3 regions of the Desulfotomaculum sp. 1211_IL3151 genome follow, and region 2 is predicted to be linked to each of the others. Evidence: riboswitches for the same ligand, from Rfam matches in the RefSeq annotation. Region 2 holds a riboswitch; each other region holds the start of a gene.
What was found. Region 2 has a riboswitch for cyclic di-AMP ahead of V6C11_RS06295 (ABC transporter ATP-binding protein). Riboswitches for the same ligand answer to the same signal wherever they lie in the genome.
Positions count from the first base shown of each region.

Region 1: another riboswitch for cyclic di-AMP. It lies ahead of eam (glutamate 2,3-aminomutase); the one in region 2 lies ahead of V6C11_RS06295 (ABC transporter ATP-binding protein).
Region 3: another riboswitch for cyclic di-AMP. It lies ahead of V6C11_RS15075 (C40 family peptidase); the one in region 2 lies ahead of V6C11_RS06295 (ABC transporter ATP-binding protein).

Region 1 covers NZ_JBAIYV010000058.1:34,816-45,234, reverse strand. The annotation lists gene hydE ([FeFe] hydrogenase H-cluster radical SAM maturase HydE) at 1-409, shown strand, start outside; gene hydG ([FeFe] hydrogenase H-cluster radical SAM maturase HydG) at 419-1,873, shown strand; gene V6C11_RS16200 (GntR family transcriptional regulator) at 2,072-2,683, shown strand; cyclic di-AMP (ydaO/yuaA leader) riboswitch at 2,791-2,927, shown strand; gene eam (glutamate 2,3-aminomutase) at 2,934-4,202, shown strand; gene V6C11_RS16190 (hypothetical protein) at 4,308-4,508, shown strand; gene V6C11_RS16185 (hypothetical protein) at 4,584-5,669, shown strand; gene V6C11_RS16180 (hypothetical protein) at 6,039-6,254, shown strand; gene V6C11_RS16175 (hypothetical protein) at 6,365-6,697, shown strand; tRNA gene V6C11_RS16170 (tRNA-Leu) at 6,901-6,987, opposite strand; gene V6C11_RS16165 (MerR family transcriptional regulator) at 7,415-7,588, shown strand; gene V6C11_RS16160 (VanW family protein) at 7,612-8,430, opposite strand; gene V6C11_RS16155 (nucleotidyltransferase domain-containing protein) at 8,596-8,877, opposite strand; gene V6C11_RS16150 (GNAT family N-acetyltransferase) at 9,030-9,473, opposite strand; tRNA gene V6C11_RS16145 (tRNA-Leu) at 9,598-9,684, opposite strand; gene V6C11_RS16140 (hypothetical protein) at 10,138-10,296, shown strand; tRNA gene V6C11_RS16135 (tRNA-Gln) at 10,388-10,419, opposite strand, start outside.
Region 2 covers NZ_JBAIYV010000026.1:125,076-135,494, forward strand. The annotation lists gene V6C11_RS06265 (methyltransferase family protein) at 1-147, shown strand, start outside; gene V6C11_RS06270 (MBL fold metallo-hydrolase) at 494-1,186, shown strand; gene V6C11_RS06275 (response regulator transcription factor) at 1,402-2,073, shown strand; gene V6C11_RS06280 (sensor histidine kinase) at 2,075-3,121, shown strand; gene V6C11_RS06285 (ABC transporter ATP-binding protein) at 3,295-4,062, shown strand; gene V6C11_RS06290 (FtsX-like permease family protein) at 4,055-6,052, shown strand; cyclic di-AMP (ydaO/yuaA leader) riboswitch at 6,491-6,630, shown strand; gene V6C11_RS06295 (ABC transporter ATP-binding protein) at 6,780-7,913, shown strand; gene V6C11_RS06300 (ABC transporter permease) at 7,913-8,569, shown strand; gene V6C11_RS06305 (glycine betaine ABC transporter substrate-binding protein) at 8,604-9,509, shown strand; gene V6C11_RS06310 (class I SAM-dependent methyltransferase) at 9,923-10,419, shown strand, end outside.
Region 3 covers NZ_JBAIYV010000051.1:170,963-181,381, forward strand. The annotation lists gene V6C11_RS15070 (S-layer homology domain-containing protein) at 151-1,536, shown strand; gene V6C11_RS15075 (C40 family peptidase) at 1,794-2,444, opposite strand; cyclic di-AMP (ydaO/yuaA leader) riboswitch at 2,450-2,577, opposite strand; gene V6C11_RS15080 (zinc dependent phospholipase C family protein) at 2,762-3,469, shown strand; gene V6C11_RS15085 (sodium-dependent transporter) at 3,486-4,868, opposite strand; gene V6C11_RS15090 (hypothetical protein) at 5,093-5,908, shown strand; gene V6C11_RS15095 (M48 family metallopeptidase) at 5,903-6,616, opposite strand; gene V6C11_RS15100 (Na/Pi cotransporter family protein) at 6,731-8,434, opposite strand; gene V6C11_RS15105 (DUF502 domain-containing protein) at 8,748-9,395, opposite strand; gene V6C11_RS15110 (MarR family winged helix-turn-helix transcriptional regulator) at 9,616-10,062, shown strand; gene V6C11_RS15115 (transcriptional regulator) at 10,080-10,397, shown strand.

The DNA.
Region 1 (10,419 bases), on a different contig from region 2:
TTTATTAAGGGATTTAGATGTTGAAATGGCGGGCCTCGGACCCTTTGTACCGCATCATCAGACACCGCTAAGGGATAGCAAACCAGGGGATCTTAGCTTAACCCTAAAAACCCTTGCCGTGGCCCGGCTGGTGCTTCCCCAAACCCATTTACCGGCCACCACAGCAATAGGGACTTTACACCCTGCGGGACGTCAAATGGCCCTCGGCTGTGGTGCCAATGTGATTATGCCCAACTTATCTCCGGAAAGTTACCGTGAAAAATATCAAATTTATCCGGACAAGGCCGGTAGTAAAGAAAACCCCGCTGAATCCCACCGCAAGATTACCGCCTTGTTAACAGAGGTGGGACGAAGCATTAGTACAGGACGGGGCGATAGCCCAAAGGAAAAATTTAAGAATGAGAGGTAGGGGAAAGGCATGTCCATTAACAAAGCGGATATTTACCAGCATCAATGGGAAGCTGCGGATTTTATCAACGAGGGAACCATAAACAGCCTATTGGAAGAGGGGAAAAAAGCTGCACCGGCCAGAGTGCGGGAAATTATCGAGAAGGCCAGGGAAGCAAAGGGTTTGACACCGGCAGAAGTAGCAATTCTCCTGCAAAATGACGATCAGGAATTACTGGATTTAATGTTTAAGGTTGCCGGTGAAATAAAATTGAAAATCTATGGTAAAAGACTGGTCATGTTTGCTCCCTTGTATATCAGTGATCACTGTGTCAACAACTGTGTTTATTGTGGTTATCGTAGAGATCATCAATTCAACCGGCGTAAATTAAGCCAAGCGGAAGTGGCAGAGGAAGTAAAGATTTTAGAATCCCTGGGCCATAAGAGATTGGCCCTGGAAGCAGGAGAGCATCCTGGTGAATGCTCCATTGAGTATGTTTTGGAATGCCTAAAAACCATTTACAGTTTGAAATTTGAAAACGGCAGTATCCGCCGCTGCAACGTAAACATAGCTGCCACCACCATCGAAGAATATCAGCTGCTAAGGGAAGCAGGTATCGGAACCTATATCCTTTTCCAAGAAACATACCATCGGGAAACCTATAAAAATATGCACCCCAGTGGTCCCAAGGCTGATTACGATTGGCATACCACGGCCCATGATCGAGCGATGTTAGGGGGCATTGATGATGTAGGCTTTGGTGCTTTGTTTGGCCTATACGACTATAAATTTGAGGTCATGGGCTTGATGCTGCATGCTCAACACCTTGAGGAACGTTTTGGCGTAGGGCCTCACACCATATCCGTGCCCCGTCTGCGTCCAGCTCAGGGCATCGACTACGAAAGCTTCCCGTATTTGGTTAAGGACGAGGAATTTGCGAAGATAGTTGCTATTGTTCGTCTGGCTGTTCCCTATACCGGACTTATTTTATCCACCCGCGAGCGACCGGAGCAGAGGGATATGCTGCTGAACTACGGTGTATCTCAAATATCCGCCGGCTCCTGTACCGGGGTAGGTGGTTATAAAAAGGAACAAGAAAAGCAAAATTGCACCAGCGGCAGCTGTGGCGAAGAAGAATCACCGCAATTTTATGTTGACGACCACCGCCATCCCGATGATGTATTGCGCAATGTTTGTCAATCTGGCTGGCTTCCCAGTTATTGCACAGCCTGTTACCGCAAGGGCCGTACGGGTGATCGCTTTATGGCTTTGGCAAAAAGCGGGGAGATTCAAAACGTCTGCCAACCCAATGCAATTCTTACCTTTAAAGAATATTTAATTGACTATGCATCCCCAGAGACAAGGGCAGTTGGTGAGGAGACTATCCGCCAACATTTAGCAGAAATTAAAAATGATCAGATTAGAAATTTGACGGAAGCGAGAGTAAAACAAATTGAGGACGGGGAACGGGATCTTTATTTCTAAGATTTAATTAACAAAATATAATTCCACAGGGACTGTGTTTTACGGTGCAGTTCCTGTTTTTTTTATTAAGCCGGGACTTTCCCTATTTTCCTGCCTGACCAGGGGCAAGTGTGCCAAGTTTTTCTAAAAAGCCTTTTGCTTTTTTGGATACGGGGTTATAATATGTAGCTAGTATAATATATTATGGAGGAGCTTATTGTGGTAAATCATGACCTACATCTGGCAAGGTATGTTACCATTGCTGCAGATATAGCCGAACGAATTGTCCGGGGAGAATATCAGGAAGGGCAAAAAATATTTGGCCGATCCACTTTGGCAGGAAAATATAGTGTTTCACCGGAAACCATCAGACGAGCACTAACCCTCTTACAAGAGGTGGGCATCGTTGATGTGGTTCCTGGTATTGGTGTGGTGGTTAAGTCTGTTTCAGCGGCTCAAAAATACTTGGATGATTTTGATCAGCGGATGGTTTTGACTGGTATCCATGAAAAATTACATGAACTATTAAAGGAAAGAGACCGTGTAAATGGTGAAATTTCAAGACTTTTAGAAGACTTATTACAACACACCTACCATTTGGAAAGCCGTTTAAATAAAATTGAAGATTGGAAGGTCTTACCCGATTCCATTCTGGTCGGAAAAACATTGGCCCAAAGCAGGCTCAATGAAAGTAAAGTATTGGCGATTGTTCGCAAAGGGCAAGGGGATATTGTTGACCCTGCTCCAGATAGTCGTATTTTGGCCGGGGATATTATAACCGTGTATGGACACCTAAATGCTTCTGACAATGAAGGTTTAATAAGGGTTTAAAAGGAAATTTGAAAGGTAATTCCCTTCGGAATGCCTTTCTTTTTTATTTACATACAGGCAACTTACATGGTAAAATGAGTTGTGACAACTTACAAAAACTAGATAAATGTTTGTAGGAGCTGAATCCTGTTCATACAGGAGCGGAGGACCCGATTTTTGGGGTGAATCTGATTATATTCAGTAGGGTTTTAACCTTTCGACCCGAACCCTTCAGCTAACTTCGTAAGCTATAAAGAAAGGGGGTTTTTTTATGTCTGTACATTTAATTTCAGAAGATTTTCGGTCGGAACAAACTAAAAGAAAAATAGCACTTAAAAGGGCCAAGGAGTTAAAATCAAACATTAGTGGTTACCTGGAGAACAAGGTTAACATACGTAATGGTTTTGAAATTCAGGAGCAGTATAACCTTGCTAAAAAGAATATTCTGAATTTTTTTCAGGCGGATGAGAAACAATGGCAGGATTGGCGTTGGCAAATGGCCAAGCGAATTAAAGATGTTAAGGTTCTAAGTCAACTGGTTGATCTTACAACTGATGAAAAAGAAGCAATCGAAAAGGTTGGGCGTCAATACCGTTGGGCTGTTTCTCCCTATTATATGGCCCTGGCAATGGCCAGTGGGCATGGCGGCCCTGTATGGCTGCAGGCTGTCCCCTGTGTAGAAGAAATTTTGGATCGCTATGGCGTTGAAGACCCTATGGGAGAAGAATATACTTCACCTGTGCCGGGGGTGACCAGAAGATACCCGGATCGTCTTATTATTAATGTTACGAACCAATGTGCGATGTATTGTCGACATTGCCAAAGGCGTAGAAATATTGGCGAAATTGATGTTCACAAATCAAAACAGGTGCTGCAAGGAGCACTGCAGTATATCAGAGAGAACACTGAAATAAGGGATGTCTTAATAACAGGCGGCGATGCCTTGTTATTATCAGATAAACAAATTGATTGGCTGCTCACGGAATTAGATAATATTCCCCATGTGGAAATAAAACGAATCGGTACCAGAACACCTGTCACAATGCCCCAAAGAATTACACCGGAACTTTGCAGTATTTTAGAAAGCCACCCACCGCTTTATATCAATACACAGTTTAATAGTCCCTTGGAAGTTACACCTGAGGCAAAAAAGGCCTGCGATATGTTGGTTAAGGCAGGCGTAGTCCTTGGTAATCAGGCTGTTTTATTAAAAGACATTAATAATCAACCAGATGTCATGAAGAGATTAAACCAGAGTCTATTGACCATCCGTGTTCGGCCCTACTATATTTTTCATGCTAAGGCAGTAAAGGGAACCAGGCATTTTATCACTGGTGTTGATGATGGTATTGCTATTATGGAACAACTGAGAGGCTATACATCTGGACTTGCTGTTCCCACTTATATTATTAATGCACCCAATGGCTATGGGAAAACACCCATATTGCCACAGTATATTCTAGAGAATAAGGATGAGCAGGTAGTCATGCGAACCTGGGAAAAGAGGGTTATTTCCTATAATGTTACTGGTAAACACTAAGTTTTTAGACCTGTCATAATAGTATGACAGGTTTATTTTTTACCCTTGACACGAACATAGGTTTGGTAATAAAATAATAAAAACAAATGTTCGGGAGGAGTCATGATGAAAAGTGCGGAGATGGTGATGGATTTTTCTATAACGCATCAACTGGTATGTGAAGAAACGGAAGCCGATCTATATGAAGGTACCCGTCAGTGGTTAGAGGGGGATGACTCAATTTTTGTCAAGAGATTTGGCCTGGCGGTAATTTGTTTTTCGGGCTTATATTTTATGGGACAAGTATTCAGGATTTTGTTTAATTAATAGCCCGCTACCGGGTTATTTTTTTTTGCCAATGCGCCATACTAGGGTTAGCCGATAGTAGATAGGGGGAATCCGGTGACCAGAGTATATGTGTTGGGGGCCGGTGCAGGAGCAGCATACAGAGGCTCATATCTTGGTGAAACAAGCCCGGTGGCTAAAAATTTCTTTCAAAAGGCCATGCGGGTTATTAATATTCATCAAATCAGAGAGAGGTACTATGAAGATGAAGATATGACTTATAATCATATATTTCAGTTTATTGAGAGATTATGGGGTGTTTCTAGGAATGAGGTAAGTAATTCCAACCTGGATATGGAAGAAGTATTAACTTTATTAAATATTGAAATGGAAGAGGACCAACCAGGACGGGAAAGACTTTTAAAGGCCTATGAGGAGTATCTGCTGCTAATGGCACTGACCTTTGATAAAATTTTATACGGGGATCTTTGTCCCTACCATAGCAAAATAGCGGCCTCCTTAAATCCCGGAGATACGATTATATCTTTTAACTATGAATTACTAATGGATTACGCTTTACTTAGGGCAAACTTACAAAGGAAAATGTGGTGCATCCAAGATGGTTACGGTATTTCTTGCCGATATTTAAGTGGATCAATAATGCCCCTTCACTCTAAGCATCAGAATGACTCGGGGCCGGCTAATTGTGCCAAGGTAAAATTACTTAAACTTCATGGTTCTTTAAATTGGTTGTACTGTCCCCAGTGTGGTCAGCTCTATGCCTATGAACATAGTGATGGGGGAGGACACAGTGTGGTAATAAATGGTATAGCCAATATGATTCAGTGCACCTCCCAACATTGCTGCAACAAACTTAGTAGAGTCATTATTCCACCCACCTTAATGAAAAACTACCAATCGATCCCTTTTATTCCGGAGTTATGGCACCAAGCCCGCAGGGCACTGGGGTTTGCATCGGAAATTGTTGTTATTGGCTATTCTTTTCCCACAACCGATTTTCGATCCAATTGGATGTTTCGCAAGGCTATGGTGGATAACAAAGAACTTAAAAAGGTAACAATTGTGGATAAGGCAGAAGGATATCAATTGGAAACATTGTTAGATAAACATAAGAGTATTTTTAGGGTTAAAGATGTTGATTTTTACCCCGATATTGGTGCCTTTACGCAGACACTGAAGTAAATCAGCTTAAAACTCTTGGGTTCTTGAGCCTTGGGCTTTTAATGCATGTAGATATTATTTAGGGGAATGATAAAGAAAATTCCCACCCGTCGCTTGTGGGAGGCGCGGAAAGGTTAACGGGTAAAGGTGTCAACAAAACCACTGGAAAAACCGACACCCGGGAAAAGGTATGGGGTTGCCTTTTCAGGGCTCCCTGTCAATGGCAGGGGGTCTTATTTAGTGCATCATATTTATTAAATGTGATATAATATTTATTGATAAATCAATTTATTAGGAGTATAATTAAAGTGACAAAAAGTAATTCTTACCTAATTAGATAATTAATTAGGTAAGAACGGTTACCTACATATTTTTAAGGAGGGATACCGTATGACACAATTTATTAAAACCTGTCCTAACTGCGGCCAAAATCTAGTAGAGAAACTTCAAAATGTTGATGTAAAACAAGACCTAAAAGCTTGTTACGCCGAGAGCATCCCGGTACTTGTATGTGAGAACCCTACCTGTACCAACCAGGAAAAGTATTATAGCCCCTTTTCATTCAATCTATTAAAAATGAAATGTCCGGAAATCAATAAATGGTAGAAGGTCTTACCCGGCAAAGCCGGGTTTTTTTATATCTTTTAATGGGAATTGATCCGGACTGATAAAAAATCTATAATTAAAGCAGAATTCATAGCTAAGGGAGTGCTACAATGAAAATTGGCAGTATTGAAAAACCAACCTTTGAAAAATTCCGGGAGAGTTTTTTACAGCTAATGGAGCAATTCACAGAAAAAGAACCAAACCCCTATGATGATTGGTTGGAGATTGCTGATAGTGAAATCAGAGAAAGCATCATTCGCCAGTTTATTCAAAGCAATGAGCAACAATATGGCTTTGAAATAGTCTTACAGGGGAAGCTCGCCAATAGGGAAGGTTCTGTTGAGGGCGTGGTTGGGGAACTATATCATGTGTTTTCTACCATGTTTTTAGTAGAGGTTATTAATTCTAAAATTCGTTCAGGGGAAAAGCGGGTTGATATATAAGCCCGCTTTGCTATTGGCCGTTAGTATTGGCCCTTACTAACCTGAAACATGCCCTAAGCCCAAAAGCTGTCAGCTATCTGCCGTCAGCTTTTGGGCTTAGAGGTATTTCTTTTGGGTCGGTTAAGTTGTAGGGGTGACCTGTGGTCACTCCTTCCTTCGTGTTTCAGGTATAAAAAAACCAGGCAATATGTGCCTGGTTTAAATGGTGCGGTCGAGAGGACTTGAACCTCCACACCCTGACGGGCATAAGAACCTGAATCTTACGCGTCTGCCAATTCCGCCACGACCGCATGTTTATAGGATTGAATTACATGTCCTACCGACAAAAGTTATTATACATCACTTCAAATGGACATGCAATAGCGAAATAAAGTATTATTTTGTGTTTTTAGCCATTTAGCTATTAGCTGTGTGCTTCTAGTAGAAAAACAGATGATTGTGCTAGTAAAATATTTCAGACATAAAAAATAACCAGGTATTCGTACCTGGTTTAAATGGTACGAGTGGCGATACAGCATTTTTTCAAAAAACCCCGTAAAATCAAGAGTTTATAGGCAGTTGAAAGCAGTATTTACATAAATATGCAGTGAACAATAAGTTCTGCGCTTTAGGAGTGTTTGATGAAATTTGCGCTGATAAGGCGAATTTATATTTTCTTCAAAAAATGCTTGACTATTACCTTGGGTATTGGCTTAAGATTTTATTGGGGTGATAAATATGTTAATAAATCAAGTTAGCAAAACAACAGGCTTAACTAAAAAAGCAATAGAGTATTATACTTTGCAAGAATTGATTTCTCCGTCCGTTTTAAATAACGGATATAGGGATTATAGCAAAAATGACATTGGTGATTTTGTTATATTCCGGTTCGAGAGGACGGAGCTAAGGTAAATTTATCATACTGTGTATTGTAATTATAATGTGGAGTCTTGCAGCAGCGGTGCGTACATCATAATAGCGTGGTTCTCAGTCACAAATTCATCATCTATCAAGACATTGTTCCAGTCATATTTTTTTCGAAAGATCAGATTATGTCTTGTATAGCCACCCCAATACTCGGATTGAATAATATGTTTTTTTTCGTATACTTTATATTTATATTCAGGTGGTGCGTTTGACCGCCAAGTTCCTTTTAATTCATTTTCTGTAATTTCTATGCAAAGTTGAAAAGATTGGTCTGTATTGTTCTTTATCATCAAGTCACCGTAATTGTAAAAACAGGTTGCCCCGCTCCCAAACGGCTGTGTCCTGTTTGAGTCTGGGAAAACGTCGTAGCCATGACGGTGACGCTCCGTTATTGTCAGTGGAGTATGAAGCGTCATCCAGTATATCAGGTTGGACAATTGGCATAAACCGCCGCCAATTCCGGCCTTGAAAGTGCCATTTTGCAGGACCATGCCTTTTAGGTATCCTTTGCGCTTTGTCGGTCTGCCTATCCGTTTCCAGTATGAAAAGGTTTCTCCCGGATGTATTGTTACGTGATTCACTTTGGGTACAGCAATCTTCAAATTTGTAATCTTATTATATTGCAGGTACATATCCACATCCTTTAGTTTTCTTAATAACGGAGTAGAGTGACAAAAGTGTTCGTATTCTAACAGAGTTTTATCTATATGCGCAAATTGAATACCGCCCAATATCCAAAAAACATATCTTTTGAACGTATAATAAGCGCTGCCCAGCATTAACCTGGCAGAGGTTCTATTTTTCGGTTTTTCGATTGGCTTTTGCATTGCGCCACCTCACGCATTATATAATAATGCTAGCTAAGTCAATTTCCGTTTTGCAATAGGCTACAGCCATACCCTGTGCTCGTTGCCCATTGTACCACGTCTTGCACACGAAAAGAAGGCATACCTTCCCTTAACGGAAAGTGGAGTTACGTTGCAAATAAAATTTCATGCTGCGAGCGTCAGCGAACCGCCGCCATGCACCCATTTCCCCCATGCACCGGGAGGAACCACCATATTTCGCCTATGTTCATCACCCAAAATTCGTGCCGCCTTGTTCAAAGATACAAGGTCGAATGCGGCATGATCGTAATAGATACCAATGTCAATATCCGATGTCTGGGAATGTGTACCCCTTGTACGCGAGACGCCAAGCACAACAGCCTCAATCCCTGAAATCTCGGTCAAAGCGGTTACCACTTTATCCAATACAGCTCTGATTTCATCCATACATAACTCACCATACCTTCGTTACTATAAACAATTAGGCTAAAACAGACACATTTCTGTATCTGTTTTAGCCCAATAACCTTGTAAAGATGGTGGAAAAAAGGTTTTTCGAATAACAGCAACTTATAGCCCGACCGACAAATTAGAATTTGTTAAACTAATCGCATATACAAAATCGGATAAGGATTTCCTTGCCCGTCTGTGTTCGTTCTTTTATAAACCTGAAATCCCATGTGTTCATAGAAGCTTTTTGCTTGCGGATTTTGTTCGTTCACACCTAATTCGTTTATAGAATAGTTTTCCATACCATAATGTAAAAGTTGTTTTCCCAATCCCTTTCCTCTATATTGGGGGGAAATAAAAAGCATTTCCAATTTTCTTTCTTCAATTCCCATAAATGCAACAGGTTTCTTTTCATTATTGACTGCAACAATCAAATGAGCTATCGAGTTCAAAGCCTGTGGAATATACTTCGCTATATTTTTAACCTCTGAATCAGATAAAAATAAATGTGTTTCTCTAACTGATTGATCCCAAACTTCAAGTAGTTGCTCTATTAGGACAGGATTTAATTCGTTAACTTCAATCAGTTTCATATTTTATGGCTCCTTGTCAAATTCCCGTTTATCTGTTTACTGAATAAGCCTTGAATCTATAATACCGCATTTGATTACATAAAAAAAGACATAACATCTCCTTGGCGGAAATGTTATGTCTTTTTGGTGCGGTCGAGAGGACTTGAACCTCCACACCCTGACGGGCATAAGAACCTGAATCTTACGCGTCTGCCAATTCCGCCACGACCGCATATTTAGTTAGCTGGGGCACCAGTGCAATAGTGATTATAACAAAGAATTTCAGTTCGTTCAAGTGTATTCGTTATTTATAGACAAAAAAATACCCGGTCTTTTTACCGGGATTAGAGAGTAATCTTCAAGTGTAATATTATTATGTCATATTTTGTAGAAAAAGAATGAAACACAGCTGACATTTATATGTCAAAAAATAATAAAATTTTGGCTATACAGTAAAATTTTATTAAAAAGGCTTGGCTTATTTGTGCTCTAGCCTAAAAATAGCCTTCTAAATATGATCATTGTTCTGGTGGTGCCGACCAGCGGCATGAAACGATCATCATTAAAAGCTTATGATTCCAGAGCGTGCAGGTTAAGCTGAACTCGTTTTTCAAAAGATCTGTAATAATGATGGTAAAGAACGGTGTTTCAGGAGAAAATAAATAGACGCAAAGGAGGGGTGTAGATGGCTAAAAAGATTAGAGGTTTCGTTAAAAATTCTGGGACCACGGGAGAGTCGGCCTTGGTGGGTAAAACAGGAGGCTATCATGATACCTGGGATACAGGAGTAAACGCCATGAAAAAAAGACAAAGGCTAACCGGGGTCAATAGGCCTTCAACTTAAAAGTAGGCTTGATTCATGTTTAATCAGCCGACAATAAAAAAAGCTAAGACCGACGCACCTTACATGCAGGTCTTAGCTTTTTTATTGCATCTGGCTGGGGCGGCTGGATTCGAACCAACGAAT
Region 2 (10,419 bases):
ATTATTCCAAACTGGATCTTCTTGATTTATATGGTGGTTGGAATTTGGCTTTTTAATCGTCAAATTCGGCTTGAGGAAGAATCGTTAAAAAGGATATATGGGGAAAAGTACCGAGAATACTGTAAAAAAGTTCGAAGATTTCTTTAATCGAGCCTAATTCAGTTAAGAATGCATCATAGACCCACAAAACAAGTATCGTAACTCACGGATTTAGAAAAAGTAAAACTTCAATATTTGCTTGCTCAAAGATGAAAAAACAATTTGAAAAAACATAACGACAACTGATGTTATCATATAGAGTTGTCTGGCGGAATGATTTATAGTAATCGTAACAATGACATTTGCTTAATTTCCAGAATTAATGACTGGAAAGCGGGGGAACCAGGGAAGTTGTTTCACAAATAGATGACCAAAACGTACAAACTCAAATCATATTGCCTGAATTGAAAGAAACGTTGCTTCAAGATTGATTACCCGAAAGGTGGGATAACAAATGGGATTGAAAAAAATAAATGATAGAGTATTTTACTATCCACACCAGCCCGAAACAGACCGTCCAATGTTAGCTTACCTAAAAGGCGATAAAATCGCACTTGCCGTTGATGCAGGAAATTCGGCAGATCATGTTGATGAATTTTATAAGTCCTTAGAAGTTGAGGGACTTAGAAAGCCAGATATTACAGTTATCACTCATTGGCACTGGGATCATACGTTTGGAATGCACCACATTCACGGATTGTCCCTTGCTCACCATAAAACGAACGAGTTTTTGGAAAGCGAGAAAGCCAAACTGTCCGACAATGCATATATGCAATTTCTAAAGAAAGACGATAAATGCCTGAACAGGGAATATGCGAATAATAAGGAAATCGTTATTGCTCTATCCGATATTCAATTTGAAAAAGAACTTACTCTTAATCTTGGCGGAATAACTGCAAAGGTTTTTCATGCAGAATCACCCCACTCGGAAGATACGGTTCTTATATATGTTCCCGAAGAAAAAATATTGTTTTTGGGAGATTCAACAAGTGAAGATTACTTTAACAATGGTTATATGGATAAAGATAAATTAAAGGCATTGAATAGGCTGATAGAATGTACAGATTGCCAATATTGTATTTTAGGCCATACCGACCCTTTGACTAAATCTGATTTATTAGATTATCTAAAATCTATTTTATCTTAAAAACCTATGAAAGCATATTTATGGGAAAATATCAATGGCTTCTATGCACCCTCTGGGCACCCTTATTTTAGGAGGTGGCATCATGCCACAATGTTCATGAATTCTAAGGGCGGTATTCGTCCAATGAACTTCCGGCTCTTATGTGGGTACAGGCCGGTTTTTTATTGCCCTTTTTCCATGATAGAATAGTATCATGAAAAGGGAGGAACTGCTTCATGCATAAGATCATGATTGTCGAAGACGATGCCGTTATTGCCAAAGTGATTAAAAACCATATTGGGACATGGGGGTGTGAAGGGGAATGTGTGACCGACTTCGAGCAGGTGATGTCTCTGTTTGTCTCTTACAATCCCCATCTTGTGCTCCTGGATATCTCGCTGCCTTTTTACAATGGGTACCATTGGTGCAGCGAGATCCGCAAGGTGTCCAAGGTACCGATCATCTTTATCTCCTCCGCTTCCGATAATATGAACATCGTCATGGCGATCAATATGGGCGGTGATGATTTTATTGCCAAGCCTTTCGACCTGAGTGTTCTGACGGCCAAGGTGCAGGCCATGCTGCGCCGGACCTATGATTTTGCCGGACAGACCGATCTGTTGGAGCACCGGGGAGCCATCCTCAATACCAGTGATGCTTCTTTAACCTATAACGATATCAAGGTTGAGCTGAGCAAGAACGATTATAAGATCCTGAAAATGCTAATGGAGAATAAAGGGAAGGCAGTCAGCCGTGAAGCAATCATGGCTCGCCTGTGGGAAACGGACAGTTATATCGACGAAAACACCCTGACGGTCAACATGAGCCGGCTGCGCAAAAAATTGGAGGCGGCAGGATTGGCTAGGTTTGTTGTGACCAAAAAAGGGATAGGGTATATGGTGACATGATATGAAAGAGATCAGCTTATGGGCAGTGGGGAAGCAGTACCTCCAGGGGCATAGCAAGGGAATCTTTTTGTATTGCATCTTTGCCGGTGTATTTGCGTTGGTGTTTTATCTGTATCATCTCCCGGTGGAAGCGGTGCTGTATGGTGTTTTGCTCTGTGCTGCCCTGGCCTTCCCGGTCCTGACGGTGGATTTTCATCGCCATTATCAACGATACAGAGTGCTCCGCGATTTGCAGAAACAGATCACGTTCAGCCTGGCAGGGCTCCCTGAGCCTAAGGGCTTATTGGAACAGGAGTATCAGGAACTGATCGCCGTCGTATACCGGGATAAGCTCGGGCTGGTTTCCCAGGCCGATAATGAGCGGAGCGATTTGGTGGATTATTATACTTTGTGGGCTCATCAGATCAAAACCCCTATCGCCGCCATGGGCCTTCTACTCCAATCTTCCCCCCCAGCGGAGGATGACCGGAGTACTGCTCAGAGCATGGAGCATAATAGCGAACTGGCCATGGAGCTGTTCAAAATTGAACAGTATGTGGAAATGGTGCTCCAATACCTGCGGCTGGAGAGCCCTTCCTCCGATTTTGTGCTGAAACGCTATTCCCTGGATGTCCTTGTCCGGCAGGCGGTGCGCAAATATGCCAAGATGTTTATCCGCAGGAAAATCAGCCTGGACTTCTCCGAGCTGAATTGTGACGTGCTGACCGATGAAAAGTGGCTGGTGTTTGTAATTGAGCAGATCTTGTCCAATGCTTTGAAGTACACGAGGGAGGGGAAGATCTCCATTTATATGGAAAGGGGCAGTGCCAAAACCCTGGTGATTGCCGATACAGGGATAGGCATTGCCGGTGAAGACCTGCCCCGAGTCTTTGAAAAAGGCTTTACCGGTTATAACGGCAGAAGGGATAAAAAGTCCACAGGGATCGGTCTCTATCTGTGCAAACGGATCCTGACCAAGCTATCCCACACCATTGTGATCGAAGCGGAGCCGGGCAAGGGCACGAAAGTGAAGATAGGCCTGGATAGGATAGATATGGTGATGGAATAAAGGGCGCTTGCCTGGTTCCCTTAGATTCCTGCATAATCCATGCTCCTTTGAATGTAATTATGTACTACCTTACAAAAGGGTAAGCTTAAACTGGAAAATGTAAGCCAAAGTTATGGCAGGGCATTTTCCAGTTTTGCTATACTGAACCTACTCAGCAAAGGAGGTTCTTTATTATGACTATTCTAGATGTTAATAATCTTAAAAAAGTCTATACCACCCGCTTTGGAGGCAGCCATGTTCAGGCCTTATCCAATGTGTCCTTCTCCGTGGAGCAGGGTGAATATGTGGCGATCATGGGTGAATCGGGGTCAGGCAAAACGACCCTGCTCAATATTCTGGCCTCCCTCGACAAACCCACCAGCGGTGAGGTTTTGCTCAAGGGGAAACGGCTTAGCACCATCAAGGAAAAAGAGATTTCGTCCTTCCGCCGGGAAAATCTCGGCTTTGTGTTTCAGGATTTTAATCTGCTGGATACCTTCTCCTTGCAGGATAATATTTTCCTGCCTCTGGTGCTGTCCGGCAAGTCCTACGAGGAGATGAGCTGGCGCCTGCAGCCCATTGCCCGCAAGCTGGGCATCGAAGATATCCTGGCCCAATATCCTTATGAAGTATCGGGAGGGCAGAAGCAGCGCTGTGCGGTAGCCCGCGCCCTGATTACCAATCCCCAGCTGATTCTGGCGGACGAGCCTACCGGTTCCCTGGATTCCCAGGCCGCTGAGGGTTTACTCCGCCTGTTTAAGGAAATCAATCAGGACGGGCAGACCCTGTTGATGGTTACCCACAGCGTAAAAGCGGCCAGCCATGCCAAACGGGTACTGTTTATTAAGGATGGTGAAGTCTTCCACCAGCTATATAAAGCAGGGATGTCGGATGAAGCTATGTACCAGAAAATCTCCGATACCCTAATCACCATGGCGACAGGCGGTGCGCGTCATGAGTAGATTCTTTTATGCCAAGCTGGCCGCCACCAATCTGAAAAAGAATGCCCAAACCCATCTGCCCTATATTCTGACCTGCATCGGCACGGTGATGATGTATTACATTATGGTTTTTCTGTCTGAAAATGAGGATTTGGGAAACATGGCTGGCGGATCCAATATGCAAACGATCCTTTCCCTGGGCTCCTATGTAATTGCCATTTTCGCGACAATTTTTCTCTTCTATACCCACAGCTTTCTAATCAAACGGCGCAAAAAGGAATTTGGTCTTTTTAATATTCTGGGGATGGAGAAGAAGCATATCTCCAAAGTATTGATGTTCGAAACCCTGTATGTGGCGGTGATCAGCCTGGGGGCAGGCCTGTTGGGCGGGATACTTTTCTCCAAGCTGATCTTCATGGTTCTGCTGAAAATCCTGAACTTCGAGGTGCCTCTGGGCTTTTCCGTGTCCGGCCCCGCTCTGGCTGCCGTGCCGCTCCTGTTCGTGGGAATTTTCCTGTTGACGCTGCTCAATACCTTGCGCCAAATCCATTTGGCTAAGCCTGTTGAACTCCTGAAGGGTGGTCAAACGGGGGAGAAGGAGCCGAAAACAAAATGGCCCTTGGTGATGATCGGGATGTTGAGCTTGGGCGGCGGGTATTATATTTCCCTCATCACCAAATCTCCTCTGGCCGCACTGAACAAATTTTTCATTGCCGTCATCCTTGTGATGGTCGGCACCTATTGTTTGTTTACGGCAGGCAGCATCGCAGTGCTCAAACTGCTGCGCCGGAACAAAGGGTATTATTATCAGACCCGGCATTTTACCGCCGTAGCGGGGATGATGTATCGGATGAAGCAAAACGCCGTCGGTTTGGCCAATATCTGCATCATGGCCACTGCCGTGCTGGTGATGGTGTCCACCACGGTGTCCTTGTACATTGGGATGGAGGACGTGCTGCGCACCCGGTATCCCCAAAATATCATGATTAGCACTCCCGTACCTGCCCATCAATCAGCCGAGGGCTTGCAGACATCGGTTCACGAAGTATTGGCCCAGCACCGGCTGGAGGGGAAGGCTATGCTGGACTACAGGTATGCGGCCTTTGCCGGCAATCAGGAGGGCGACACGGTGATCACGGATGAGAGCAAGATGTCCAATGCCTCGTCTTCAGTCAGACAGTTTTATATGATTCCCCTAGAGGATTATAACCGGCTGACTAATAGAACGGCGGGCTTGGGGGACAATGAGATTATGATTTATTCCAGCCGCAACGTGTATGAGGAAGATACCCTGACGGTACTTAACCGGACATTTACAGTCAAGGAAAGGCTGGACTCGTTTTTTGAAAACAGCCTGGACAGGGTATCGATCATGGGCAACTATTATATCGTGGTTAAGGATATGGATGTAGTCAAAGCCATGGAGAAGGCCCGGGCTGAAGAAAACGGCTATGATCCATCCAGTTATCAATATTATCTGGGCTTTGACCTGGACGCCAACGAGGCTGACATCTCAGCTGTTTACCAGGACATCCGCACTGCCGTGGGCAGTGATTATCCTGACAGCAGGATCGAATCCCCGGTGGCAGCAAAGGCATCCTTTTTCGCCATTTATGGAGGCTTGTTCTTTCTGGGGATATTCTTGGGGGCGCTGTTCATCATGGCCACTGTGCTGATCATCTATTACAAGCAGGTCTCGGAGGGGTATGACGATAAGGCCCGCTTTGAAATCATGCAGAAGGTGGGAATGAGCCGTGAAGAGGTGAAAGACTCGATCCGTAGCCAGGTCCTGATCGTATTTTTCCTGCCCCTCGTTACCGCCGGGATCCATATTGCCTTCGCTTTTCCCATCATTACCAAATTGCTGGCAGTACTGAATCTCACCAATGTGGGTTTGTTCGCTTGGTGCACGGCGGGTACAATATTGGTTTTTGCACTGTTTTACGCCATTGTCTATGGGCTGACGGCCAAAGTGTATTATAGAATTGTCAGCTGTGGCACATCTGCATAAGAGGCTGCATGATCAAAAAAGAGGCGAAAGAATTAGTGTTTGACGAAATACAGGTTGAGACGATAATTCTGATGACGAATAGTGGTTCAAAGGGTAAATAAGACAGGAAAGAAAATAAGAATAAAAATTCTTGAAAATGGTGTATTTTATGCTGTTTTCAAGTTTTTTTGTTTTTGGACAAAAGATAGGGCTGAATTATTGGTGTGTTTTATGGGAGTCATAGACCCACAAAACAAGTATAGTAACTCACGGATTTAGAAAAAGTAAAACTTCAAATGTTTGCCTGCTCAAAGATGAAAAAACAATTTGAAAGAACAATTTGAAAGAACAATTTGAAAGAACAATTTGAAAGAACAATTTGAAAGAACATACCGACAACTGCTGTTATCATATAGAGTTGCTTGACGGGATCTGTTAAATGATTTATAGTAATAGTAACAATTACATTTGCTTAATTTCCAGAATTAATTACTGGAAAGCGGGGGAACCACTTTTTTGGGGCGAATCAGTGCAATGCACAGTAGGAAACCATCTTCCGAGTCCGTCAGCTAACCTCGTCAGCATAGATGGGTCAATTATTTTTTAAGTAAAATATTTTTACCACTTTGACCCTATTCATATGGCAGGGTCTTTTTATTTTCCTGCCATCCCGTTAGGGTTTGTCTTTTTTGACCCTCATTTAAGTGAGGTTTTTTTTATTCTAATACCGGGAAAAGGAGGAGTAAGTTTGCAAAACGCGATTGTGTTTGAAAAGGTAAGTAAGAAATATGGTAACTCTCTGGTGATCGAAGCCATGGACCTAAGCATCCCGCAGGGACAAATTGTGGTCCTGGTTGGTCCTTCAGGTTGTGGAAAAACCACCACCATGAAGATGATTAACCGTTTGATCGAGAGCACGTCCGGTAGAATTTTAGTTAACGGCCAAGATATCCAAGGCATCGATCCGGTGGAACTGCGGCGGGGCATAGGCTATGTTATTCAACAAATCGGACTTTTTCCTCACATGACCATAGCAGAAAACATTTATTTGGTACCTCGATTAAGGTCTGGTAAAAGGGCAATGGATATTGCTAAGGTTGATGAACTATTGAAATTGGTTGGGTTAGATCCGGAATTGTACCGAAACCGCTACCCTGCGGAGCTATCAGGAGGTCAGCAGCAGCGTATCGGAGTAGCCCGGGCCTTGATGAGCGAACCACCTATCATCCTAATGGATGAACCCTTCTCTGCATTGGACCCCATTACCCGAGAACAACTACAGGATGAGTTAATCCGGCTCAATGAAGAACTTCACAAAACCATCGTTTTTGTAACCCACGATATGGACGAAGCCCTAAAGATCGCGGACCAAATTGTTGTCATGCAAGAAGGTAAGGTGGTGCAACAAGGAAAGCCCGACCAAATCTTGCGACACCCTGCCAATGATTTCGTGCGCGAATTTTTGGGAGAGAAGCGGTTATCCCCCCATCTGTCTTATTTGGTGGATGATGTGATGCTAAAGGAGCCCATAACCGTACTACCCTCTAGGGGATTGGCCGAAGCGGTACAAATTATGGTCAAAAAGCGGGTCACAGGGTTGGTAGTGACCGATAAAAATGGACAATATCTGGGTATCACCAGCACTTCGGATATCTATCACCGCTACACCGACGAATCCCTTTGCATTGCCGATGTCAAGCAGGTCAATGCGGTTACCGTTAAAAGTGGTACCCCTTTAACCCAAGTGATTCCCCTGGTACAGGAAGCACCCTACGGTTACGTGCCGGTATTGACTTCCGACGGCAAACTGGCAGGGTTACTGACACAGGCCAGCCTGGTGGATGTTTTGGCCAAACCCTATCTTCAGGAGGTGGCTAGTTAATGAATGAATTGCTATTGGTATTAGTGGATCGCTGGCCAGATATTTTGCGGGCCAGTGGACAACATATCTTACTCTCAGTGGTGGCCTTGTTTTGGGCCATTATCCTTGCGGTACCTCTGGGGATTTTTCTGACCAGGCAGCGTAAATTAGCTGGTTTGGTGCTGGGGGTTGTTTCAGTGATTCAAACCATCCCTAGCTTAGCCTTGTTGGGCTTTATGATTCCGGTGTTTGGTATCGGCTCGCTCCCTGCCATTATTGCGATGGCTTTGTATGGGCTGTTGCCTATCTTACGCAACACCTACACAGGAATTTTGGATGTGGATAAATCCTTATTAGAGGCAGGCCGTGGTATGGGTATGACAAATGCCCAGAGGCTGGTGATAGTGGAACTGCCTCTGGCTCGGTCGGTGATCTTTGCCGGCATTCGAACTGCCACCGTAATGATCATTGGTGTAGCCACCCTAGCTGCCTTCATTGGCGCCGGTGGTTTGGGTGATCTCATTTTGCGGGGGATTGCGATGGTGGATACCGGGGTGATCTTGGCAGGAGCCATTCCGGCAGCAGTTTTGGCGGTTCTGTTTGATCTGCTGTTGGCCTGGGTTGATTGGTATATTACACCGCAGGGCTTGCGACTGAAAAAACAACAAGCGGCTTAGTAGAAACACAAATAGAGTAAAAGGAGCTGGCTTAATGCAAATCACGAGATTAAAAAAGGTGGGAGTTCTTCTATTGGTGTTGCTGATGACAACTCTGGCGGGTTGCTCCAGCCTAACCAAAGATGACAAAGGGCTCACCGTGGTGGGTAAAAACTTTACAGAGCAAGATATCATGGCCAATATGCTGGGTCTGTTGCTGGAGGAACACACCGATCAGAAGATCACCGTCAAGTCCTTTCTGGGCGGGACGGATGTTTGTTTTAATGCCGTTAAAAATGGCAGTGCCGATGTCTATGTAGAGTATACCGGTACGGGCCTGGTGAATATCCTGGGCGAAGAAGTATTGTCGGACCCTCAAAAGGCTTATGATAAGGTCAAAGAAGAATTTTCTACAAAGTATAACCTGGAATGGATGGAATCCATTGGTTTTAACAACACCTACGCTTTGGCGGTGACTCAGGAAACAGCCCAAAAGTATAATCTTAAAAAAATCTCCGACCTACAGGCTGTAGCCGGGGAACTTAACTTTGGTACCATGCAGGAGTTTTTAGAGCGCGATGACGGGATGAAGGGGCTTCAGAAAACCTATCAGTTAAGCTTCAAAGGCACCAAAGCGATGGATTCAGGCCTTAAATATAAAGCACTGACCGAAGGGCAAGTGGATATCATCGATGCCTTTGCTACAGACGGGATGTTGGTCAAATATAACTTGTTTTTGTTGGAGGACGATAAAAATTTCTTCCCTCCCTATTATGCTGCTCCATTAGTACGTTCTGAGACCCTTAAAAAGCATCCAGAACTGAAAGAAATATTAAATAAATTAGCTGGCAAATTGGACGATAGAGCAATGGCAGAGTTAAATGCTCAGGTTGATGTAGAGAAGAAAAAAGCCAAAGATGTGGCCAAAACGTGGCTGCAGCAGGAAGGACTAATGAAGTAAAGCACCTATTTTATAGATCGGGTATGTTTATCTAGGCATAGGACAGTTGGTTTGATCCATCGTGAAAGCCGTTGAAAGAAATTGTTTGCAGTGATCATGACACCCAAGATGGAAAACATTTGGGTGTCATTTTCGTTGAAATTTTATTTTCTGAACCTTAAAAAATGAAACGGGGAGGTTGATTTTGTACTACCATTGTGGAGTTGGTGCCCCATAGCGATTGGTCAGGGGTTTGCATACACTGACTTATTGGACATTTACGATCCTCCCAAGGCATACGGAAGTGGTTTGCCTGTTAAAACGAGCATAAACCTTGATAAATAAGGGTACTAATCTATCTTAGAGTTTCAGTAACACAGTGACCCTTGAAGAGATAAAATAGGTTATTATTAAGGTAGATTGGAGAGGTAATAATGGGAAATACGGATAAGTTTGAAAGGATAGCCAATACATATGACACGCCTGAAAGGGTTCAAATTGCAAGGATTTCATCCGATGCGATTCGTGCATATTTAGTTGATGCTAAAAACAAGAATGCCGTTGATTTTGGATGTGGAACGGGTCTTATCGGGATGAACTTATTGAATGATTTTCAATCCATCCTGTTTCTGGATACATCACAAAACATGCTTCACCAAATAAAGCAAAAAATTTCTAATTCGAATATACAGAATGCGGCTACATTATGCTTTGATTTTGAACAGGATTGTCTATCGAATTTACAGGCTGATTATATTTTTATGGCTCAGGTTCTACTCCATATTAAAGATTTTAAAGCCGTTTTATTAAAGCTGTATGATGTATTGAATCCGGGAGGACATTTAATCATCATTGATTTTAATAAGAATGATGAAATCGTTTCAGATATGGTTCATAATGGCTTTGATCAAGAAATTCTAACGGATATGAT
Region 3 (10,419 bases), on a different contig from region 2:
AAGTTAGAATCAATGACCTGCGAATAATCCAAACTGGGTACCCCTTGATATTAATTTTTTACCACGTAATACAAAACAAAGATAACACCCGTTATTGGAGGCGCCCCAATAGTAGGTGTACTGTTAAAGATCTTTGAAAGGAGAATGATTTTGAAAAAAATTGCTAAAATTACAGCTACTATCCTTACAGTTTGTATGTGTTCAACATTATTAGCAGGGGCTGCCTGGGCTGACAACGATAAAAAAGATAAGAAGGTGGCACCAGGCTTACAAAAGAAAATGGTGCAATATACCTATACTAGCAACTTTAAAGATATTAAAAACCATTGGGCCAAGTATGAAATTGAAAAACTACAGTTAACGGGTATAATGAAAGGTTATGAGGATAAAAGTTTTAAACCCCAACAATCCGTATCAAAAAACGAAGCCATTGCCATTATTATGAGAGTGGTAGACCATCAAGGGACCGACAGCGACAAAGCCGAATTGATTCAAAATATTTTCCCCAGTTGGATGGGTGTGGCTCCACTGCAAGCCTATGATGCAGGAATTCTTGCTGATTGGGAACTAACCAAATGGCTTGGCAATAAGCCAGCCACTCGTATTGAGGTAGCCATGTGGTTAAGTCGTGCCGCCGGAGATGAAAATATCTCTTTAAAGGAGATGCTTTCCTTTGCTAAGGATGCTAACCAACTAAAGAAGGATGAATTAATATATGTTGCCTCCATGTATAATAAAGGTATTATGAAAGGTACGCCGGATGGCTATTTAAATCCCTTTAAGCCCATTTCCAGGGGTGAATTTGCGGTGATGATCAGCCGTTTCATTGACGTCGCTGATTTAGAGGATAACACCGATAAAGAAAAACAAACAGAAGACTACATTCAAAAACTAACCCCTAGCCACAATGCTAAGATTGATGTTGACACCAAGGAATTTACCGTTCGGTTTGAAGAAGCGATGGGCTATACAAAGGGTAATGATTTAGAGGATTTAGTTGATGCAGTGAACATGTATAAGTACAGTGGCGGGAAATGGGTCGCTGCTAATATTGAGTACGCCGTTGTCTTCACCAAAAACAATGACAAACTGCAGATTAAATTGGCTAACAACAAAAAACTGGACAGTAACACCAAGTATTGCATTACGATTAACGATGGTATTCTTGTAGAAACTGATACTAAGGATCATGTCTTCACCGGCCTTAAAAAGGGAGAATGGTGCTTTACCACCGAGGCTGCCGAACTGGCTGTTAATAAGGTAAAAGCAACCAATGCTACCACCATCGTTATTGAATTTAACCAGACCATCCAAAAAGGTGACGACTTCTCTGCCAATGGTTCCGGCATCCATGTAATGGCCGGGAATAAGGAACTTGATATTGATGCTGCCAGCATTAGCGGTAGTAAGTTAACACTTACCCTAGACGATGATGACCGTTTGGAAGATGATGAAGATTATACCGTATGGTTTGCAGAAGATATCGTGGAAGGTTTCGAGATTGAGGAATCGGACGCCATAGAATTTACCTACTAAGCTAAAAGAAGGCACCCTGCTGGGTGTCTTCTACTGTCTATGGGCCATGAGCTAAAGACCCTTCCCAAAGTATTTTACAACCAGGTGCCTGGCTCTTGGCCGCAGCAAAACCCTTCAAACTAAGATAACCTAACAGCGGGCAAGTGCCTGGCACCGTCGAATGACTAAGCCATTTTTCAAGGCAGCTAACTGCTAACGGCTACTATGCTAATGGCTAAATATAAAAGCCCCGGAGCTTACTCCAGGGCTTTAACTTATTACTTTAAAATTCGATTGGCCCCACGATATTTAGGAGACCAGTAGCTATCAGAAAGAGAATCAATACGTATACCACGGGAGGAAGAGGAGTGAATAAATTGACTGTTCCCCATATAAATACCAGAATGGTTAATACCAGCACCACCGGTATTAAAGAATACTAGATCCCCTGGTCGCAACTCGGCTTTTTTAATGGCAACACCTGCATGATATTGACCGGCGGCGGTATGAACCAAATCAAAACCAAAGTTTTTAAAAACATAACGTACATAGCCTGAACAATCAAAACCCGCAGGACTTTCTCCACCGGAACGGTATTTAACACCAACATATTGCTTAGCATAATCTAAAACGGCTACGGCACGGTCTACTACACCCCTGGAAGTTTCGGGATCTTCGGTACGGGGTCTAACGGCCTGGTTGGCTGATTGATCAGGCACATCTAGCACCTGGCCAATTTGCAAACTATCACTTTCGAGGTTATTCAGTTGTTTAACGTTCTCCACCGAGGTTCCGCAACGATTGGCAATGGACCACAATGTATCACCACTTTGTACAGTCACCTGAGCTGCATCGGCAAAACCAACCCACACCACTATGGCCATACACACAGAGCTAGCCAGCACTGCCATCTTTTTAAGCAACGACAATGATGTTTTCCCCACTTTCTACACCTACGGAGTTAGCTGACGGGTTCGGACAGAAAGTTTGCCCGCTACCAATGGTAGTTAACCCCATAAAAATGGTTCCCCCGTTTTCAATGAAATTCGGCGTTCTTCTTATTTTATTAACAAATTCGCCAAAAGGTACCAATTTCCTTCCAAAAAAATAAACTTTTTTGTCAGACTAAGCCAATTTTGGCCTTTGGTCCCTCCTTTCTTTCCGACTTAACCACCTATTTCATATTTTTCCTATTTGGAGGGAATAATGTTTTGGAACGTCTATTTCATTTATTAGGTGACAGTCTATGACATTAACCCACGCCACCTGGAACTGTGCCAAGGTTATGTTATCCTTAACCTTGCCCTTTCAGGTTATTATAAAAACTGACCGACCGCGTAATACCCATGACTTTTGCAATCAACAGGCCCTTGAGATATTAAAAAAAGATGGCCTTCAAGGTGAAGGTCGCATCCTTCAGTCCTATTTGGAAGCACTGAACCGAGGGTCCCACTGGAGTGACCAGGGCTTTAAAAACATTAGTCATTATTATAACCATGCTAAAGCCACTGGCCTCTGGCACGGCCCTGATGCACCAACGGAATGCAGCTATTATTTTGAGCGTTCCATCAAATATTGGCAATCAGGACACCGGGAAAAATCTATTTTTTATTTGGGTGCCGCCTGCCACATTTTACAGGACTTGTGTGTACCCCATCACGCCTGCGGTCTGGTACTAAGCGGTCATAAATTTTTTGAGGATTGGTCCAGAGACAACTATCATGATTTTGTCGTAAGATTAGAAGGTATTTACCATGTTGCACCCCACGCCTGCGGTTGGGTAAAGGAAAATGCCCGGATCTCATCCCATTACCTGCCTGAACTAATCCAGCAAAAAGGCCTTGCCTCGGTTGAAAGGGTAGCTGGCATCCTGCTGCAACGAACCCAAAGAGTCACCGCGGGTTTTCTTAGTTTCTTTTTCCAGCGCATAAAAAACCCCACCCTGGGAAGGTGAAGTTTTTCTAACAATTCTATAATTTAATAAAGCCTAACCCATTTAGAATAATAATGATGATCGCTATGGGTGCCACGAAGCGGATAGCAGCAAAGTAAAAACTTATCCTTGATCTATTATTTAAACTACCGCCATTCGAAACTTCATCAAAAATCTCCCAACGACTAAGCTTCCATCCCGCAAATATGGCAAAAAACAAACCGGTTAAGGGCATCATTAGATTATCTGTTAAATAACTGTAAAAATTAAATAGATTCAGGTTAAATAGCTGAACATCAGCCAACAAACTGTTGGACAGGGTCGCCGTGCTGCCTACGGCAGCCATAACCAGCCCTGTAAATATGGTTGCTTTGGTTCTGGACCAGCCTCTGTCCTCTGTGAGATAAGCCACAGGAGAGTTAAAAAGGGAAATCATCGCGCCCATGGCAGCGATAGCAGCTAAAATAAAGAAGATGGTTAAAAATACTTGCCCGAAGGGCATGGCGTTAAAAACCATCGGTATCGTTATAAAAAGTAAGGACGGACCCATATCTGGGTTAAAACCAAAGGCAAACACCGCTGGGAAGATGGCCAAACCAGCCAATACAGAAACCATCGTATCCGCGATAACAACCTTAACCCCAGTGCCAATCAGATTTTCCTCTCTGCCGATATAGCTGCCATAGGTGGTCATAACACCTATACCAACAGAAAGTTTAAAGAAAGCTAAGCCCATGGCTGCCAGAATGGTGGCGCCGGTAATTTTAGAAAAATCCGGGCTAAACAAAAAAGACACACCTGCTGCGGCACCGGGAAGTGTTAGGGCCCGTATGACACAGATAACTAACAAAAGAAAAAGTATGGGTAGCAAGGTCTTAGCCATTCGCTCGATGCCGTTTTTAACGCCGGCTAAAATAATAGCCCCCGTCACAAAGAGCACAATCCATTGCCAGATTAAGGGGGACCATACACTGGTAACTAAACTGGAAAAAACCTGTTCGGCTATTTTCGGATCACTGGTTACAATTTTTCCGGTCAAGGCTTTAAAAATATAGGCAAAAACCCACCCAGCCACCGAAGTGTAATAAAACATAATAAAGAAAGCACAGATCACTCCGGATAATCCCGTAAAGAACCAAGGTGTCGCCGGGGCTAGTTTTTTAAAAGCTCCCACACAGGCGGTGTTGGCCCTGCGGCCAATAATAAATTCCGAAATCATAACGGGTAAACCAATAAAACAAACACAACCGAGGTAAATAAGAATAAATGCGGCACCACCGTTTTCACCGGTGATATAAGGAAATTTCCAAATGTTCCCCAGGCCCACCGCAGAGCCTAAGGTTGCAGCAATCACACCTAATGTACTGCCAAAGCCTTCCCTGCCAGAAATTTGTGTCATACTTACGTCAGACTTTTGCATATATTCCGTCCTTCCTGAAAAGCAATTTTGTCAACTACCCTTTGACTGCTTGCCAGCGTACTGTAACATTTTAATACATCCCTAAAAGATGTACTAGGTGGATTGTAATTTTCAATTAATTTTACTTTTTCCTCCATACCCATGATTTTCAAGTGTAACGTTTTGCTTTATGCTGCGTCTTAGACAATATAATCACTTATATAAATTAGATTGAGGAGAATGAAATGAAAAAAATAGCCTTGATCCTTTTGATTATCTCCCAAACTCTTTTGGTGGCCGGCTGTTCCTTCCAAAATACGGAGGTTAAGCCAGTCAATCCGTTAGCTAAGGAAGAAGCTTCTTTTATTGTCACAGCCAATACCCATATGCTACAAACACTAGACAAAAATATCTTTGGCAATAAAACTCCGGAAAAAATGATTTTGTATGTTGAAGAGACCCCGGAGGGCATGCCCCAATCCTGGTCCTTAGTAGTAGACGGGGTGGAAAAAGTCAAGCTTTTTCATGAAGATGGTCTATACTCCTTTGCTAAACTGGCATTAGCAGACATTGACAATGACCAAAGGGATGAAGTCCTCCTTTACCGTCAGTCCAGTGGCAGTGCTGGGGCAATGGGTTTGAATGTGTATAAAGCATCCGAAAATAATTTACAACAAATTTTTAGCAACGAAAACGAAATGAATCCTAGCTCGCCAAGGTTTGAAGTCAAGTACATGGGCGATTATTATGTCAAGTTTGAAGATAAAGAGACTGGTCTTAAAGCAGTGATTGAGCTAGACCAAAAACAATATAGCAATCTGGAAGATATGTTAAATAACATTGCCACTTGGATCGATCCCATCGCGGATTATAGCCTGGTGGACTACAATGATGACGGCATCAAAGAAATTATCACCATCCAAAGGGTCATTGGCATATCCCATGCCGACACCATTGGGTTATTAAAAACCACCTTTAAAATGGACCAAAACCAATACAAAGCAACCACCCTGACCCTTTGTGACTCTAAGGATAAGCCCTTGGCCGAAGTAAAACTATAGGGTTAATTCTGTGCCATGTTCCTTTAACCATTTTCGCTGAACCTTGTAATTGGGACAAATACGCTCCACCAAGGCCCAAAATTTTTTGGAATGATTCATCTCTATTAAGTGAGCTGCTTCATGGGCCACCAGGTAATCAATAACGGATAGTGGTGCCATGACTAATCGGTAATTAAAATTTAAGTTGCCTTGGCTGGAACAACTTCCCCAGCGGGTTTTCTGATCTTTAATAAATACCTGCTTGTAATGAACTCCGAATACCTTGGCTACAACCTCTAATCTCTGCATAATAATTTTTTTGGCCTGGTACCTTAGCCAAGACTCAATAATCTGAGCCACCCTATCTTGATATTCCCGTGGAAGCATAACAATTATCCTATCTTCCACCAGTTCCACCTCTGGGTAGCCCTGTTGAAAAACCAGAACCACAGGGTAGGATTTCCCCAAAAAACGTACAGCATGTTTTTCTGCGAGGCTGTTTTCTTTTTTCTGTTGTGCCCGTTGGGAAATTAAGGTTAGTTTTTGTAATATCCATTCCCCTTTTTCCCTTAGTAGTGTCTCAACCTGACCGGTGGGGTAATTAACCGGCACCACAACCTCTAACCCTTTTTCTATACTAATTTTTAGGCTGATGTTCTTTGCTCTGCTACTCTCCCGAAGCAGGTAAGGTATTTTCTTCCCACCCAATTGTATCGCTTTTGTTTTCATCACTTAACAACTACCCTTTGAAATAATTTTTAATGCTTAATACATAAATAAGGGAGTATCGCAAACTACTTTTCGTAGCAATCGACACCCCCTTGACAGGGCAAGACCCATTATCTACCTATTTGGTGAATTTTGCTGACTGCTTCCGGCCCACATTTCCGAAGGTGGCGTAAGTATTAGGGCCTCATCATGCCAGGTACAAGATACTTCATCGGTGAGGGCCATCGCAATGTTCTTGAGGTGCTCACTGATTCTTAGATAGGCATTGATAACATCCATATGGATAAAACTGGTGTTCACCGTTTCCTCGGCTCCCTTTTGCATCCGTGCAATATGACTCATCCTGAGACGAAACTCCAAATCCGCAATATCTTCCTGAAAGCTTTTAGCCTTTTCTGCCAATAGACAGCTATTGGTGGCAAAGCAGGTGTTTACCAGGTGAAGTAATTCAAAAACCTTATTATGCATAGCCTGGATATCTTTATGCCCTTCTTCGGAGAAGTCCAGGTTATTAACAGATTTGCTTTCTGCCTTGGACATTAAATTCTTTTCGATGATATCGCCAATATGTTCGTAATCCCGGACGATATGCACTAGACCCATTGTTTTATTAAACTCATCCTTCGATAGTTGGTGCCTAAGTAAGAGGGTTAGATATTTATTACTGGCCTTGGATAAGACATCAATATGATGTTCCTTTTGAAGTAATTTTTCAGCATGGTCTTGATCAAAGTTTTTTAGCAGCGGATATACTTCCCTCATCATATCCGTCACGTGATCGGATATGTGCATAATCTCTTTGGTCGCCATACCAATGGCCAGTTCAGGGCTGCTGATAAGGCTTTCATCCAAGTATTTAGGTATAACATCATCCGCAGCTTCTTTTTTGTCAGGAATAATGTACTCCAGAAATCGGACAAATTGAGATACAAAGGGTACAAATAATATAGCAATGGCAATATTAAAAAGGGTATGAACGTTGGCAACTTGAAAGCCTGCATTGGCCGTTATATTTGACATTAAAGCTGCCAATGGGGTAACAAAGGGAAGAAATAGCAAGACCCCAACCACCTTAAATAACAGGTGGGCTGTGGCAACCCTCTTCGATTCCCTGGAAGACCCCAGGCTGGATAGGATCGCCGTAAATGCCGTCCCTATGTTGGCACCAAATAGCATGTAAATAGCAGGCACTAAGGTAATCATGCCCTGCATTGCCAGCAGCATAATAATACCAATGGTTGCTGCACTGCTGTGAACCAAAAATGTAAATACCGCTGCCAAGGCTAATGCTAAGACTGGCCTGTCACTCATCTGTAACAGTAAGTTCTCAAAGGCAGGGTCATTTCTCAAGGGATACATGGTATCTGACATGATTTTTAAACCTAAAAAAAGTAAGCCAAAACCAATTAATACCTGGCCAATGCGTTTATTCTTGTTATTCTTAGAAAAGAAAACAATCGTAGCACCAATACCTACGATAGGTAAGGAGATTTCTGTGGCCTTAAGGGCTATTAATTGTGCCGTTACGGTGGTGCCTATGTCTGCACCCAAAATCACAGCTAAAGTCTGCCTTAAACTAATAATCGATGCACTGGTTAAGCTTACCAGAATCACGGTGGTTGCCGTACTACTTTGGAACAAAATCGTAACCATGGCTCCTAGCCCCATCGCAATGATTCTGTTTTTAGTTAGAGTGGTTAAGGCCTCCCGGAGTTTTTTCCCGGCAATTTTTTGCAGCCCCTCACTCAAAACATACATACCGTATAATAACAGGCCCATACCGCCGATCATACTAAGTATTGTTGATTGCCAGGACATTTCCCCCCCACCTTTCTATGTTGAACTATGGTATAAATTTCACAAGTACGACGGAATAACTTTGGATATAACAATTATTCCGATATACATTTAAAATAAATTTATATTATATTGTATTGTAATTCATTGGTTAATAAGTGTCAAACCGCGAAATATAACAGTTTATAATATATTAAGCAAAAAACAATGACCCAGCCGCATTAGCTGAATCATTGCCGTTTTCTGACTAGTCTAAATATACTGTCTGGGTATAATCCCATTTATTCAACTCTTACCCCCGGGGCCTCAAATATTGCTCGCATAAAAGGTAAGATTATTCGTCAAAAATGTTCCACACGGTTTTTCTTTTCGTTTTTTTGGGTATTACCTGCCATTGATTACTTTTTATAAACTGATCAGAGCCAGTGGCTCCCCCAGAAATAATTAGCCTTAGGGCTTGGTCCACTGGTATGTCCACAATAAGCACACTCTCTTTAGGAACCCAGTACATATCTCCGGCCACCTGTAAGGTTTGGGGAAAATAAACTCCAACCAGTTCCCCGCCGTCTTTATCTTTTAATGGTGATTCCTTTATCGTCAAAAAACCTAACCGATGGGTATTTTCACCCAGTTTTACCAGGGCAACCGTATCAAATTTCTTTTTGTCACCAACCAGCGATTTTAAGGCATCCTTCAAGGTATTATAAATATTCTTAACCCCAGGCATACTGCAAATAAAACCCTCGATGAGAGCTAATATCTTTTTCGATATCCACCAGTTAGCCACCATCCCCAGCAAGGTTACCATTAGAATCACAAAGATAAAATCAATCCCAGGCAAATCCCGCCCCACTAAGGGGTAAAGAATTGCACTGCCCACCCCAGAAATTTTGTCATAAGTAAAGGCTAAAATATAAAAGGTGCCCAGGAGCGGCAATAAAACTAATAATCCCTTTACAAAGTAAATTGAAATCTTTCGCATAAACTCAACTCCTGAATATTTTGCTAAATTTTCAAGTTAGTTACTTTCTATATTTATTTGCTAAAACCTTTAATTTTACTGGAAAATTAGAGAAACGGATCGATTTCCCATATCCTGCTGCAATCTTTCATGGGTTTTAGTTAATGATATAAACTATTAATGGACATAACTATTAATATGGCTTATAATATAACAAACAAGAAAAAGGAGCATCATTATCTTGAATAAGAGAGAAAAGATAATATTAATGGATATGCTGCTTCATGAGTTCGTACAAAACAATAGTTGTCAGATAAAAGGATTATTAAAAGACTCGATAACCCCAAGTCAGTTTTTTTTGCTTAAACTCATTGCCCTACAAAGCACCTGCAAAGCAGCTGATATTGCTCATACATTAGACATTTCCCCCTCTGCTGCCACCACTATTTTAGATAGGCTCTATAAAAATGGTTGGATTGAGAAAAATAGATCTGAGAAGGATCGTCGCATTGTCTGGCTCACACTAACTGAAAATGGCAGAAAGATACTTTCTGAAATTGAGATTGAAAGAATTCAGCTTTTAGTAAAACAGTTTGATCATATAGAAGAGGATGAATTAGCTACAGTCTGTGAGGTATTTAAAAAACTACTGAAAAATAACAAAGCCGATTTATATCATGCAGAATAATTTAAAGGGGGTATCTTATGAGCTTTGTTGAAAGTTTTCTAAATATATTGTTTATATATTTAATATTACGAGGCGTAATTAATATCTTTAACCTTATTCAGCTTAGGAAAAAAGCCCAACAACAACTGGAAAATAACCCTGAACAAAAACAAATTCAAGAAATACCGACTGTTAAAGAAGAAGTAGAATTGGTTACGGATAGTATTTGTGGCTGTACGATACCAAAACCAAAGGCTTTTATTCTGGCTAAAGACAATGAAAAACATTACTTTTGCAGTTGGTCCTGTAGAGAAAAATACATTGCTATGGAGAATCAATCCGCTAGTCACCTTTAAGCAAAAGGCGGAACGACACCGG